Aliamphritea hakodatensis: one gene and its partner. The protein of the gene in region 1 interacts with the protein of each later gene in a pairwise test. Links are inferred from orthologs where the notes say so. Each region holds a gene or a part of one and is shown in the gene's direction. Other genes may lie near its edges.

Region 1 (6,380 bases):
ACTTTACCGTACCCGCAGAACCCTGCAAACGCCTCAGTCGCCGAACATCAAAGTGGATGGGAAGGACTATCTGGCGTTCTGTTCAAATGATTATCTGGGGCTGGCTAACCATCCTGATGTGATAGCTGCTTTTCAGAACGCTGCCAATCTTTACGGCGTGGGGGGCGGTGCCTCGCACCTGGTCAGTGGCCACAGTCAGGCCCACCATGAACTTGAGCTGGCACTGGCAGAATTTACCGGCCGCGACAGAGCGCTGTTATTTTCAACCGGATATATGGCAAATCTGGGCGCGGTAACTGCGTTGCTTGATAAGCAGGACGGCGTGTTTGAAGACCGGGTAAACCATGCTTCCCTGTTGGATGCAGGCCTGTTAAGCGGTGCCCGTTTTCAGCGTTATTTACATAACGATGCGACAAACCTGCAGACCCGTCTGCAGCGCAGTGAAACCCGCCGTAAGTTAGTGATCACGGACGGTGTGTTCAGTATGGACGGCGACATTGCACCATTATCTGAGCTGGCAGATGTCAGCTGCGCAGCGGATGCCTGGATGATGGTTGATGATGCTCATGGCCTGGGATGTATCGGTAAAGAAGGGCGGGGCAGCGTTGATCACTTCGGGCTTGGGCAGGATGATGTGCAGATTCTGATGGGAACGCTGGGCAAAGCATTCGGGACTGCCGGAGCATTTATCGCCGGTTCAGACGTGCTGATCGAAACCTTAATTCAGCATGCCCGCAGTTATATCTATACCACCAGTATGCCGCCGGCCGTTGCTGCTGCAACCCTGCGGAGCTTGCAACTGGTGCGGGAAGAAGAATGGCGGCGGGAAAAACTTCGGGCGTTGATCGCACAGTTCCGGACCGGCTGTGAGTCACTGGGTTTAGCTTTAATGGATTCACAGACACCTATTCAGCCGGTGATGGTCGGTAGCAGTGAGACGGCTATGCAGATGAGTGCAGCGCTGGAAGCAAAGGGTATCTTTATTACGGCAATCCGCCCGCCGACCGTGCCGAAGAATGAAGCCAGGTTACGTGTAACCCTCAGTGCCAGCCATACTGAAGCGGACGTTGACCGTTTGCTGGTCGCGCTCAGTGAGGTGAAGATATGAAGCTGCATCTGAGTTATGCAGGCCAGCCGTTGCATCAGGCGCCGACCCTGGTGCTGCTGCATGGTTGGGGGATGCACAGTGAAATCTGGCGGCCTCTGAGTGGGTTACTGGAAGATGATTTTTCACTGGTGCTGGTTGATTTACCAGGCCACGGGCGAAGTCAGGCCGCCGCTGAAAGCAGTACGCTGAATGGCATGGTGACGGAGATTCACAACGCGTTGCTGCAAGCCGGCATTCCACAAGCAGCCTGGTTGGGTTGGTCGCTGGGTGGCATTGTGGCGATGACTTATGCGTTGACCTACAGGGAAAATATCACGTCATTAATGACACTCTGCACAAGCCCTTGTTTTGTTGCACGGGAAGACTGGGCGGCGGGGATGGATGCCGAAACGTTCGCTCAGTTCAGTGAAGCCTTTAAAACACAGCCACAGAAAACCCTGCAGCGTTTCGCCATGCTTCAGGTGCAGGGATCAGCAAGCGCCCGGCAGGATCTCAAGCAACTGAAGTCACTGATCAGCAGTATTCCGGACCCTGATTATCCGGCTGTCAGCGCGGCGCTGGAAGTTCTCGAAGCAGATTACCGGTCGCTCTTCAGTGCCGCGGATCAGTCTGACCTCCCGGTGACGCATCTTTTGTGTGAGCTTGATACGCTGGCGCCGATAAGTGCTACTGAGTATCTGCAGCAGCTGCCGGGGTCCGCTGTGGCCGTATTAGCAGGCTCGTCCCATGTACCTATGCTGTCAGATCCGCAGATGCTTGCCGGGCGGATAAGGGAGCATCTGAAATGAGTCAGTTTTCCAAGCAGGAAGTTGCGACTTCATTCAGCCGTGCGGCCAGCAGCTATGATAATTATGCCAAGCTGCAGCAGCAGGTGGGCGAACAGCTGCTGGCGACGGTGTCTGCAGGAACCGGGCAGCAGGTCAGGCAAGCTGTTGATCTGGGATGTGGCACCGGTTATTTCATTCCCCGGCTGATGGATAGCTTTCAGCCAGAGTGCCTGACGGGGATTGATCTGGCACCGGGTATGCTGAGCTATGCGCGGGAGCATCATGCGGGGGAGAATATCCGTTGGGTGTGCGGTGATGCCGAAGCATTGCCGCTGGCTGCAGATAGCGTTGATCTGATTTTTTCAAGCCTGGCCATTCAGTGGTGTGAGAACCTGCCCCGGTTGTTTGCTGAGGTATACCGGGTATTACGTCCGGGCGGGCAGTTTGTTTTCAGTACGCTGGGGCCGGAAAGCCTTTGTGAGCTGCGGGCATCCTGGGCAACGGTAGATCGCTATCAGCATGTCAGTGAGTTTACCCCTTTATCTCAGTTGCGGAGCAGCATTGGGGGCCTTGAGGAAGTCAGTTTTGATGTCGTCCCGGTGCAGCTGTTATACCGTGAACTGCGTGGCCTGACCAATGAACTGAAGCGCATTGGTGCACATAATATGAGTGCGGGCCGGCCTGAAGGGCTGACTGGAAAAAGGCATCTGCTTGCCTTCAGAGATGCGTATGAAGCGTACCGGCGTGATGATGGGTTGCTGCCGGCTACTTATGAAGTGGCTTACGTTGTATTACGTAAACCTGAGTAATATTTACAATAAAGACGATCCGTTATGGCAAAGAAAAGTATTTTTATTGCAGGCACTGATACTGATGTCGGCAAGACCGTAGTGGCTGCCGGTATCCTTGAAGCTGCTAACCGCAAAGGCCTGACGACAGTTGCTGTAAAGCCCATTGCTGCCGGGTGTGAAAATACCCCTGAAGGGCTGCGTAACTCAGATGCGCTGTTGTTACAGGCAACTGCAAGCATTGAGCTGAACTATGAGCAGATTAATCCGATTGCGTTTGAGCCGCCAATTGCGCCGCACATTGCTGCTGAGCAGGTGGGGCGGAGACTGGATGCAGACCGTATTGCTGCCTTATGCCGCGGCGTCATGCTGCAGCCGGCAGACCTGGCGGTGATTGAAGGTGCCGGCGGCTGGCGGGTGCCCCTGAATAACCGGCAGACGATTGCCGACATTCCGAAAATGCTCAATACCCCGGTTGTGCTGGTGGTGGGGATGAAGCTTGGCTGTATCAGCCATACATTACTGACGGTTGAAAGCATTGTCAGAGACGGTTTGCCGCTGGCCGGATGGGTTGCCAATCAGGTGGATCCGGACATGAGCTGTTACGAAGAAAATCTGCAAACGTTAAAAACCATGCTGTCAGCGCCGCTGATTGCGGAAGTACCACATTCTGATGATTGCTCGCCACAAAACATTGCCCAATTTGTGGACATTGATGCTCTGATTGGTTGATTAATTACTGTACAGTTCGGATACTTACAGGGTGACAGATGTGTCTGTTGCTTTGAAGACCAATTAACTTAGGGGTGTTGCCATGAATGTAACCTCTGCTCTTCAGACAGGTGTGTTAGGGATAAACCGTGGTCTCGACGGTGTTCAGAAGGCTGCGTCTGATATTGCCGGTGCGGGTAAACCGCAGGCGCCGGAAGAGGCGACAGGCCGGGATGTTAATGAAGCACTGGTTGATCTGACTGTTGAGAAAAACGCAACTGCTGCGTCCACTAAAGTTGTACAGTCAGCAGATGAAGTGCTCGGTACACTGATCGACATTCGCGTCTGATTCAGTCTTGTGACCAGTGAGGTGCAGGTATGCAACTCAATATAAATAGCCTTCAGATCCAGTCATCAGGTGTTGGCGGTGCTGCCGGTACCAGCCAGACTGATGCCGTCAGTTCCGTCCGGGACCCGGCCGTCAGCGGGTCATCAGTATCTCTGCATTCAGCAGAATCTTCGCCAACTACGTCTACCCCAAAATCAGCGGATGTCAGCGGTGCTGATACTCATAGTGCTGAAAGAAATACGTCTGATCAGAAAGCTTCCGACCAGGCAGGTTCTGATCAGCGTACTGCTACTGCTGTAAAAGCAGATCTGACCGCGCTTGAAAATGAACAGATACAACAGTTAGCCACCCGTGACCGGGAGGTTCGCCAGCATGAGCAGGCGCATGCCTCTGCAGGCGGTGCCCATGCGGGTGCACCGAGCTATGAATACAGGAAAGGGCCGGACGGGCGTTTATATGCGGTTTCCGGTGAAGTCAGTATTGATACGTCCGCGGTGCCTAACGACCCTCAGGCGACTCTGGAGAAGGCAGAAATAGTCTTACGAGCAGCGCTGGCGGTTTCTGAGCCGTCCGGGGCCGACCGTGCAGTCGCCGCCCGCGCAACAGCTTTGGCCGAACAGGCACGTGCTGAGCTTTCTACTCAGGATGCGTCCGGTGCTGAATCAGCCGGGGAAGAGTCTGTTACAGCTGATGGCCTTTCAGGTGAGACGGATGCCGGCCGGGCTGATGCGTTAAAAGAAGAGTTGTCTGATAATCAGGCTGCTTCTGAGCGTGAGGAAGATGAGCAGGACGCTGCCCGTCAGGATGCCCAGCGTGAATCACAGGCTGCGGATGCCGTACGCCGACAGGATGCGCTGGACGAGCTTAATACCGATCGGGAAGAACACAGTGCTGCCGTTTCTCAAAGTCTGGAAGATTATAACCAGCGTCTTGACGAAGTGGGGGAGCGGTTCGCAGAAGTGAATCAGCGCCTGGTCGAGGCGGGGGTGTTTAAAAAGTTTTTCCCCGAAGGGCTGATCATCGACCAGAGTGTGTAAGCGGTTTTTTCTTTATCCGTTGTCTGCTTCCTGCAGAAAATTCATAACCAGTTTACTGAACGCCGCCGGCTTTTCCGCATGGGGCCAGTGCCCGGCATTCTGAATGATTTTATAAGATGCAGCCGGGAAATACTGTAACAGCGCATCTTTGTGATCAAGGGTAATGTATTCCGACTGCCCGCCTTTAATGAACAGTGTCTTGCCGCGATAGGGGGTGCCTTCAGGAGGGGCGCTGATATTGTCATACTGGCTTTCGATAACTGCCAGATTCACCCGCCAGGCAAAGCCGTTTTCTGTCCGGTACAGATTTTTCAGCAGGAACTGCCGCAGGCCGGTTTCCGTGACATGTTCTGCCAGTTGCTGTTCAGCGTCCCGCCGTGACGTAACCGTGTTCAGGCTGACGGATTTCAGCCCCTGAATAACAGTGTCATGGTCATGGCTGTACTGTACCGGTGCGATATCAACAATGATCAGTTGCCGGATACGTTCAGGTTGCGTCAGGGCTAACTGCATGGCTGCTTTTCCGCCCATGGAGTGTCCCAGTATATGGGCGCTTTGCAGGCCGTGATTATCCATCAGCTCAGCAATATCCTCCGCCATGGCGGCATAACTCATTTCATCGCTGTGGGGGGAGCGGCCGTGGTTACGTAAATCTACGGCATATACCTCATACTGCTCAGCCAGTACTTTGATCTGGCTGCCCCAGTTATCCAGCGTGCCGAATAATCCGTGCAGAATGATCAGCGGTTCACCCTGGCCCTGAATATTCACGTGAAGTTGCATGCGTGTAGCCTCTTTTACATATCCGTAAAAAAGCCGATGCGGGCATCGGCTTAGTCATTGTGCTTAACAGACCCGTTCTGTTACAGAACAGCCAGCAGCTCAACGTCAAAAATCAGGGTGGCGTAAGGAGGGATGCCGCCTGGCGAGCCTTGTGCACCGTATGCCAGTTGATACGGTACGTACAGACGCCATTTGTTACCTGGAGTCATCAGCTGCAGTGCTTCGGTCCAGCCAGCGATTACGCCGCCCACAGGGAATTCAGCAGGCTGACCACGCTCATAAGAGCTGTCGAATACCTTGCCGTCAGTGAACGTGCCGTGATAGTGAACGCGTACGGTTGATTCAGCAGTTGGTTTTTCGCCTGCTTCGCTACCGGCTTCGATTACTTCGTACTGCAGGCCGGAATCGGTGACGAATATTTCTTCACGCTGAGAGTTTTTCTCCAGGAAGATTTCGCCTTCAGCCGCTGCTTTTTTAGCAGCCGCTTCCGCTTCTTCCTGCATGCGCTTCTGGATTTCGTTGAATGCAGCCTGGATCTGTTCGCCGGCGACTTTCAGCTCCGCGCCTTCAAAGGCATCCTGGATACCGGTTACAACTGCGTTCAGGGAAACGCCTTCAAAGCTGTTGTTGGCCAGTTGATCGCCCATTTGACGGCCGATACCGTAGCTGGCGATTTGTTCGGTGGTTTCTAGTTTTAGTTCAGACATGAGACTCGATCAATTGAGGGTTCATTAAGGCGGCCAAGCCTAGCAAACTCCGCGGTTAAACGCTATGGCTGGCCGTATCAGAGCAGGTCCGGGATGACCTCGGTCACCTGGCTGCGAATCCGTCCGTCCT
Region 2 (6,338 bases), 1.4 Mb from region 1 along the record:
TCAGATAAAACTAACCCTTTCAGTGTTTTAGCCACACTGAAAGGCGGTAAGCTTGATTAAGCTTTGATAATAGGAGCTACAACCCATGGCAGTACAAAAGAGCAAAGTAACTCGTTCACGTCGCGGTCAGCGCCGTTCTCACGACGCTCTGAGCAACCCAACTCTATCTGTAGAAGCAACTACCGGTGAAACTCACCGTCGTCACCACGTAAGTGCTGACGGTTTCTACCGCGGTAAGCAGGTTGTTGCGCAGCAAGACGACGAGTAAGTCGGCCTGACTATATGCGAATCGCGATTGACGCGATGGGCGGGGACTTCGGTCCCCGCGTTGTTATACCCGCCTGTATTGATGCACTGACGCGTCATCCTCATTTATCTCTGACCTTAGTGGGCCAGCAGGATAAAATCTCTGCTTTTATTTCTTCCGGTGAGCGACAGCAGTTTGCTGAGCGCCTGACGGTTCTGCATGCCGAAAAAATAATCGGTAATACGGATAAACCTTCCCGTGCGTTGCGGCAGCGTAAGCAAACCTCGATGCATGAAGCGCTGTGCCTGGTGGCTGATGGTCGCGCACAGGCTTGTGTCAGTGCGGGAAATACCGGTGCGCTGATGGCACTGAGTCGCTTTGTCCTGAAGATGCTTCCCGGTATTGACCGACCGGCAATTATTACTGCGATTCCGTCCCGTAAAGGTGATAGCTATATGCTTGATCTGGGAGCAAATGTAGATTGCAGCGCCGAACATCTGCTGCAGTTTGCCATTATGGGGTCGGTAATGACCCGGGCGGTTGCCGGTATAGCTGAGCCTAAAGTCGGCTTGCTGAATGTCGGCGAAGAAGAAATTAAAGGGAATGAACAGGTAAAGCTGGCATCCCGGCTGATCAGGGAGCATGGCGGGATTAATTATGCCGGCTTTATTGAGGGCGACGATATCTGTGCCGGAAAGGTTGATGTGGTGGTTTGTGACGGTTTTGTTGGCAATATCGCGCTGAAAAGCAGTGAAGGGGTTGCGAGGCTGATTGGTCGCCAGCTTCGGGATGGTTTCAGTGGCAGTGTGTTTCGGCGCTTGCTGGGATGGCTGGTAAAGCCGGTATTGCAGGATATTGCCAGCTATATCGATCCGGGGAGGCGTAACGGTGCCAGTTTGCTGGGGCTGCAGGGTATTGTGGTAAAAAGTCATGGCGGTGCTGACAGGCAATGTTTTGGCTATGCGATTGATCAGGCGGTTGCTGAAGTCAGCATGGATGTGCCTAATTGCATTAACCTTCAGCTGGAAAAAATTCATAGCGATTAAATACTGTCTGAAAAGATCTTACTGAGCCGTTAAGGCGTTTTATTTTCAGGCGAATACTGTAAACTACGCTGTCAATTGAGCCTGTAGTTATGCTGTTTTGTTGATACAGGTTTCGGGCATTCATCTGCGAATTGAGGTAATAATGCAGCAGTCTCTTGCGTTTGCTTTTCCGGGACAGGGTTCCCAACATCTATCTATGCTGGCTGAGCTGGCAGAATCTCATCCTGTAATTCAAGCAACCTTTGCTGAAGCATCCGACGTGCTGGGTTACGACCTGTGGGCGCTGACTCAGGATGGTCCTGAGGCGGATCTGAATCAGACGGACCGTACCCAGCCAGCGCTGCTGACTGCCGGTGTTGCTTTATGGCGTCTGTGGCAGGAACAGGGTGGTGCTACGCCGGCGGTTATGGCAGGTCACAGCCTGGGTGAGTACACCGCGCTGGTCTGTGCCGGTGCGATTGACTTTAAAGATGCTGTGAATCTGGTGAAGCTGCGCGGTGAGTTTATGCAGCAGGCTGTGCCGGCAGGTACAGGTGCAATGGCTGCAGTGCTGGGTCTGGCGGATGATGCAATCGAAGCGGCCTGTGCAGCATCAGCCGGTGATGAGGTTGTGTCAGCGGTTAATTATAACTGCCCTGGACAGGTCGTGATTGCCGGTAACAAAGATGCCGTGGAACGGGCAAGTGCTGCCTGTAAAGAAGCCGGTGCCAAGCGCGTTGTGCCGTTACCTGTCAGTGTGCCGTCTCACTGTGCGCTGATGCGACCGGCAGCTGAGCAGATGCAGCAGGCGCTGGCGAATATTGATATTCGCATGCCTGATATCAAGGTTGTGCAGAACTTTACCGCACAGCCTCCGGCAGATGTTGATGCGCTGGTCCAGAATCTGCTGGCGCAACTGTACAGCCCTGTACTGTGGACGAACAGTGTTCAGGGTATGGTCGCTGAAGGAATTGAAACCATTGTTGAGTGTGGTCCGGGTAAGGTGTTATCCGGCCTCAATAAGAAGGTACACCGTCCGTTGAATGTGGCTGCAATTAATGAGCCGGCCGGACTTGAAAAAGCATTAAGTTAAACACGGTCGTCAGAATCGTGATGATAGGAAGAAAAGTATGAGCATTGAAGGTAAGGTAGCTCTGGTTACCGGTGCCACACGGGGAATTGGTAAGGCGATTGCGCTGGAACTGGGTCGCCAGGGTGCTGTGGTAATCGGTACTGCAACCAGTGACAACGGTGCAGCATCTATTGCTGAATACCTGCAGCAGGCGGGTGTCAGCGGTACCGGTCTTAAGCTGGACGTGGGATCCAGTGAGTCAGTTGAAGCGGTGGTGAAAACTGTGCAGGATGAGTACGGTGCGGTTGCTATCATCGTGAATAATGCCGGTATCACCCGGGATAACATTATGATGCGGATGAAAGAAGATGAGTGGGATTCAGTGATGAATACCAACCTGAAATCCGTTTACCGTCTGATGAAAGGCTGTCTGCGCGGTATGACCAAGGCCCGCTGGGGCCGCGTTATCAACGTCAGTTCGGTTGTGGCGTCAATGGGTAATGCCGGTCAGGCGAACTATGCGGCTGCCAAATCCGGTATGGAAGGTTTCAGCCGGGCGCTGGCCCGTGAAGTTGCTTCCCGTAACATCACTGTGAACTGTGTTGCACCGGGTTTTATCGATACCGATATGACCAGTGGTTTGGCGCAGGAGCACAAAGATACACTGCAGTCACAGATTCCTTTAGGGCGTCTGGGGCAGCCTGAAGAAATTGCATCTGTTGTTGGTTTTTTAGCCAGCGACGCCGGCGGCTATGTGACGGGTGAGACGATCCACGTCAATGGCGGCATGTATATGTCTTAAAGTTCTCTCACGGGAATTGTTTTTTTTGTCAAATTGTTGATAATGGGCCGCAGCTCACTGGATAAAATTGCCGTTAGGCTTGATCCAAGGCGGCGGATTCTAATAAAATCCCTGTTCGCATCTACGGATGTGACTGTCGATAAAAAATAGGAAGAGTTATGAGCAACATCGAAGAGCGCGTTAAAAAAATCATCGCTGAACAGCTTGGTGTAAAAGAAGACGAAGTTACCACTGAAGCTTCTTTCGTAGAAGATCTGGGTGCAGATTCTCTGGACACCGTTGAACTGGTGATGGCTTTGGAAGAGGAATTTGAAACTGAAATTCCTGACGAAGAAGCTGAAAAGATCACTACCGTTAAGCTGGCAATCGATTACATTAACGCAAATCAGTAATCGACATACCCAGAATACCGAGAAGCCGCAACTATAGCGATATAGTGCGGCTTTTCTTTTTGTCACCAAACCCCAGGAGGATCTGAATGTCTCGTAGAAGAGTTGTCGTCACCGGCATGGGCATGCTTAGCCCGGTAGGTAACACTGTCCAGGAGACATGGGCGAATATACTCAATGGCGTCAGTGGTGCTGCTGAAATTACTCATTTCGATGCATCTGCCTTTGGTACACGTTTTTCAGCGTCTGTTAAAGACTTCAGTCTCGACGGTTATCTGAACCCTAAAGACGCCCGTAAAATGGATTTATTTATCCAGTACGGCATGGTGGCAAGCATTCAGGCGATTCAGGACGCAGGTCTTGAAGTCACTGAGGAGAACGCATCGCGTATCGGCGTCGCGATTGGTTCCGGAATCGGCGGTTTGCCGATGATTGAAAATACCCATGATATTCTTAATAAGAGTGGTCCGCGCCGGATTTCACCATTCTTTGTGCCAGGCAGCATCATTAACATGATTGCCGGCAACCTGGCGATTAAGTACGGCTTTAAAGGCCCGAATATTGCCATTACCACTGCATGTACAACCGGTACGCACAATATTGGTCAGGCAGCGCGTATGATTCAGTACGGTGATGCTGACGTGATGATCGCCGGCGGTGCGGAGATGGCAACTACGCCTTTAGGTCTGGGCGGCTTCTCTGCAGCCCGTGCACTGTCTACCCGTAATGATGATCCGCAGGCAGCCTCCCGTCCGTGGGACCGTGACCGTGACGGCTTCGTGCTGGGTGACGGTGCCGGTGTCATGGTGCTTGAAGAGTATGAAGCGGCAAAAGCCCGCGGTGCGGAAATTTATGCTGAAGTCGTCGGCTTTGGCATGAGTGATGATGCACACCATATGACTTCACCACCGGAAGACGGTAGCGGTGCCGCGCTGTCTATGGCGAATGCCATGCGCGATGCCGGTCTTAATGGCGATCAGATTCACTACATTAACGCCCACGGTACTTCGACACCGGCCGGTGATATTGCTGAATCCAATGCAGCCAAGCTGGTACTGGGTGAAGCGGCTGCGGCGAATGTCCGTATGAGTTCCACCAAGTCGATGACCGGTCACTTGCTGGGTGCAGCAGGTGCTGTTGAAGCGATCTTCAGCGTGCTGGCCATCCGTGATCAGGTTGCACCGCCAACCATCAACCTGGATAACCCGTCTGAGGGCTGTGACCTGAACTATGTGGCGCATACCGCGCAGCAGGCAACAATCGAAGCGGCTATATCCAACTCCTTCGGATTTGGCGGTACCAACGGTACCCTGATTTTCCGAAAAGTCTGAGCGGTATAAAATAAAGGCGTGCCGGGCACGCCTTTATTATTTCTACAGGGCAGTATATGCGCTGTATCGTTACAGAGAGAATTCCCATGCTTAGTTGTATCGTCAATGGCCAGCCGGTCAGTGAGCTCAGTGTGCAGGACCGTGGACTGGCCTATGGTCAGGGACTGTTTGAAACTCTGACGCTTAAAGAAGGTAATCCGCAGGACTGGAAGCTGCATATGCAGCGTCTGGAACTTGGGGCGAATCGATTAGGAATTCCCTTCGATAACAATCTGTTAGATGCATTTTCTGATGATTTAGTTAAGCTTCTGGCAGCGAAGGCTCTGCCTGAGCGCGCCGTTCTCAAGATAATTCTCACCCGTGGTGCCGGGGGGCGTGGATATGCGGTCACTGAGCCGCTGGCGCCGAACCGTATTCTGCAACTCAATCCTTTTCCGGCCTGGCCGGCTGATCCGCAGCAGAACGGTATCCGTGTCATCCTCTGCGAAACCCGTCTGGGGCTGAATCCTCAACTGGCAGGTATTAAGCATCTCAACCGGCTTGAGCAGGTGCTGGCCCGCAGTGAATGGCAGCAGTCTGACATTGCGGAAGGGCTGGTCTGTGACACGGAAGGTTATCTCGTAGAAGGGACAATGAGTAACCTGTTCTGGCTACGTAACGGTGAGTTGTTCACGCCTGATCTGACTTACTGCGGAATTGACGGCATTATCCGTCAGCGACTGATTGAGCGGGTACGGGAATTAAAGATTAAGGTCAGTGTGGGCCGTTATCAGCCGGCCGATCTGCTGGATGCAGATGAGGTCTTTATGACCAACAGCGTTATTGGCCTCTGGCCAGTCACTGAATGTATATCAGCGGGTTTGCAGCAGCGCTGGCAGATCGGTACCCTAAGCCGTCAGCTGAGCCGGTGGCTGGCGGAACAGCAATAATAACAACGGGAAGTATATGTTACGTAAAATCGCCTTTTCATTTCTGTTAACGCTGGCGGTGGTCGCCCTGGCGCTTTATTTTGGCTGGCGTTCACTTAATGGTTATCTGGATGAGCCTTTACAGCTTGATGAGCCGGAGATCGTGCTGGTTAAGTCCGGCAGCAGCTTTCCGCGGGTAGGGCGTGAGCTTGCCGAGCGGGGCTTGTTGTCGAAACCTGACTGGATGGCGTTTTATGTGCGTATGCAAAAGGTCGGGCATTTACTGAAAGCCGGCGAATATCAGATTGAACCGGGTGTCACGCCGAGACAGCTGGTTGCACAACTGGTGGAAGGTAAAAGTATTTCTTACCGCTTTACGCTGATAGAAGGCTCAACATTTAAGCAGATGCGTCAGCGTTTAGCCGAAAGTGATGTGCTGGTACACGAAACCGATGGGATGAGTGACGGAGAACTGATGGCCGCTTTAGGGCTTGAAGGTCAGCATCCTGAAGGGCGTTTTCTGGCAAATACTTATCAGTTTCAGCGGGGGATGACTGATCTGGA

What was found.
Region 2: the proteins of PCI15_RS05730 (region 1) and acpP interact in binary tests that used the Escherichia coli proteins (3 or more experiments, as listed by UniProt). The link is inferred for Aliamphritea hakodatensis from one-to-one orthologs.

The regions. Positions count from the first base shown.
Region 1 is NZ_AP025281.1:1,254,045-1,260,424, forward strand. Bases 1-3,000 are described here. They hold PCI15_RS05730 (alpha/beta fold hydrolase), read left to right. Parts: upstream 1-1,104; coding sequence 1,105-1,896; downstream 1,897-3,000. Other genes in these bases: bioF (8-amino-7-oxononanoate synthase), read left to right, coding at 1-1,108; bioC (malonyl-ACP O-methyltransferase BioC), read left to right, coding at 1,893-2,684; bioD (dethiobiotin synthase), read left to right, coding at 2,709-3,000. In the rest of the region: more of bioD, read left to right, coding at 3,001-3,395; PCI15_RS05745 (hypothetical protein), read left to right, coding at 3,478-3,723; PCI15_RS05750 (putative metalloprotease CJM1_0395 family protein), read left to right, coding at 3,753-4,760; PCI15_RS05755 (alpha/beta fold hydrolase), read right to left, coding at 4,773-5,543; BamJ family beta-barrel-assembly machinery protein, read right to left, coding at 5,624-6,250; xseA (exodeoxyribonuclease VII large subunit), read right to left, coding at 6,328-6,380. UniProt on the Escherichia coli protein: The physiological role of BioH is to remove the methyl group introduced by BioC when the pimeloyl moiety is complete. It allows to synthesize pimeloyl-ACP via the fatty acid synthetic pathway through the hydrolysis of the ester bonds of pimeloyl-ACP esters.
Region 2 is NZ_AP025281.1:2,699,926-2,706,263, reverse strand. Bases 1,964-4,921 are described here. They hold acpP (acyl carrier protein), read left to right. Parts: upstream 1,964-3,304; coding sequence 3,305-3,538; downstream 3,539-4,921. Other genes in these bases: fabF (beta-ketoacyl-ACP synthase II), read left to right, coding at 3,625-4,866; fabG (3-oxoacyl-ACP reductase FabG), read left to right, coding at 2,403-3,146; fabD (ACP S-malonyltransferase), read left to right, coding at 1,964-2,365. Outside these bases: PCI15_RS12500 (YceD family protein), read left to right, coding at 1-60; rpmF (50S ribosomal protein L32), read left to right, coding at 86-268; phosphate acyltransferase PlsX, read left to right, coding at 283-1,293; more of fabD, read left to right, coding at 1,436-1,963; pabC (aminodeoxychorismate lyase), read left to right, coding at 4,953-5,795; endolytic transglycosylase MltG, read left to right, coding at 5,812-6,338. UniProt on the Escherichia coli protein: Carrier of the growing fatty acid chain in fatty acid biosynthesis.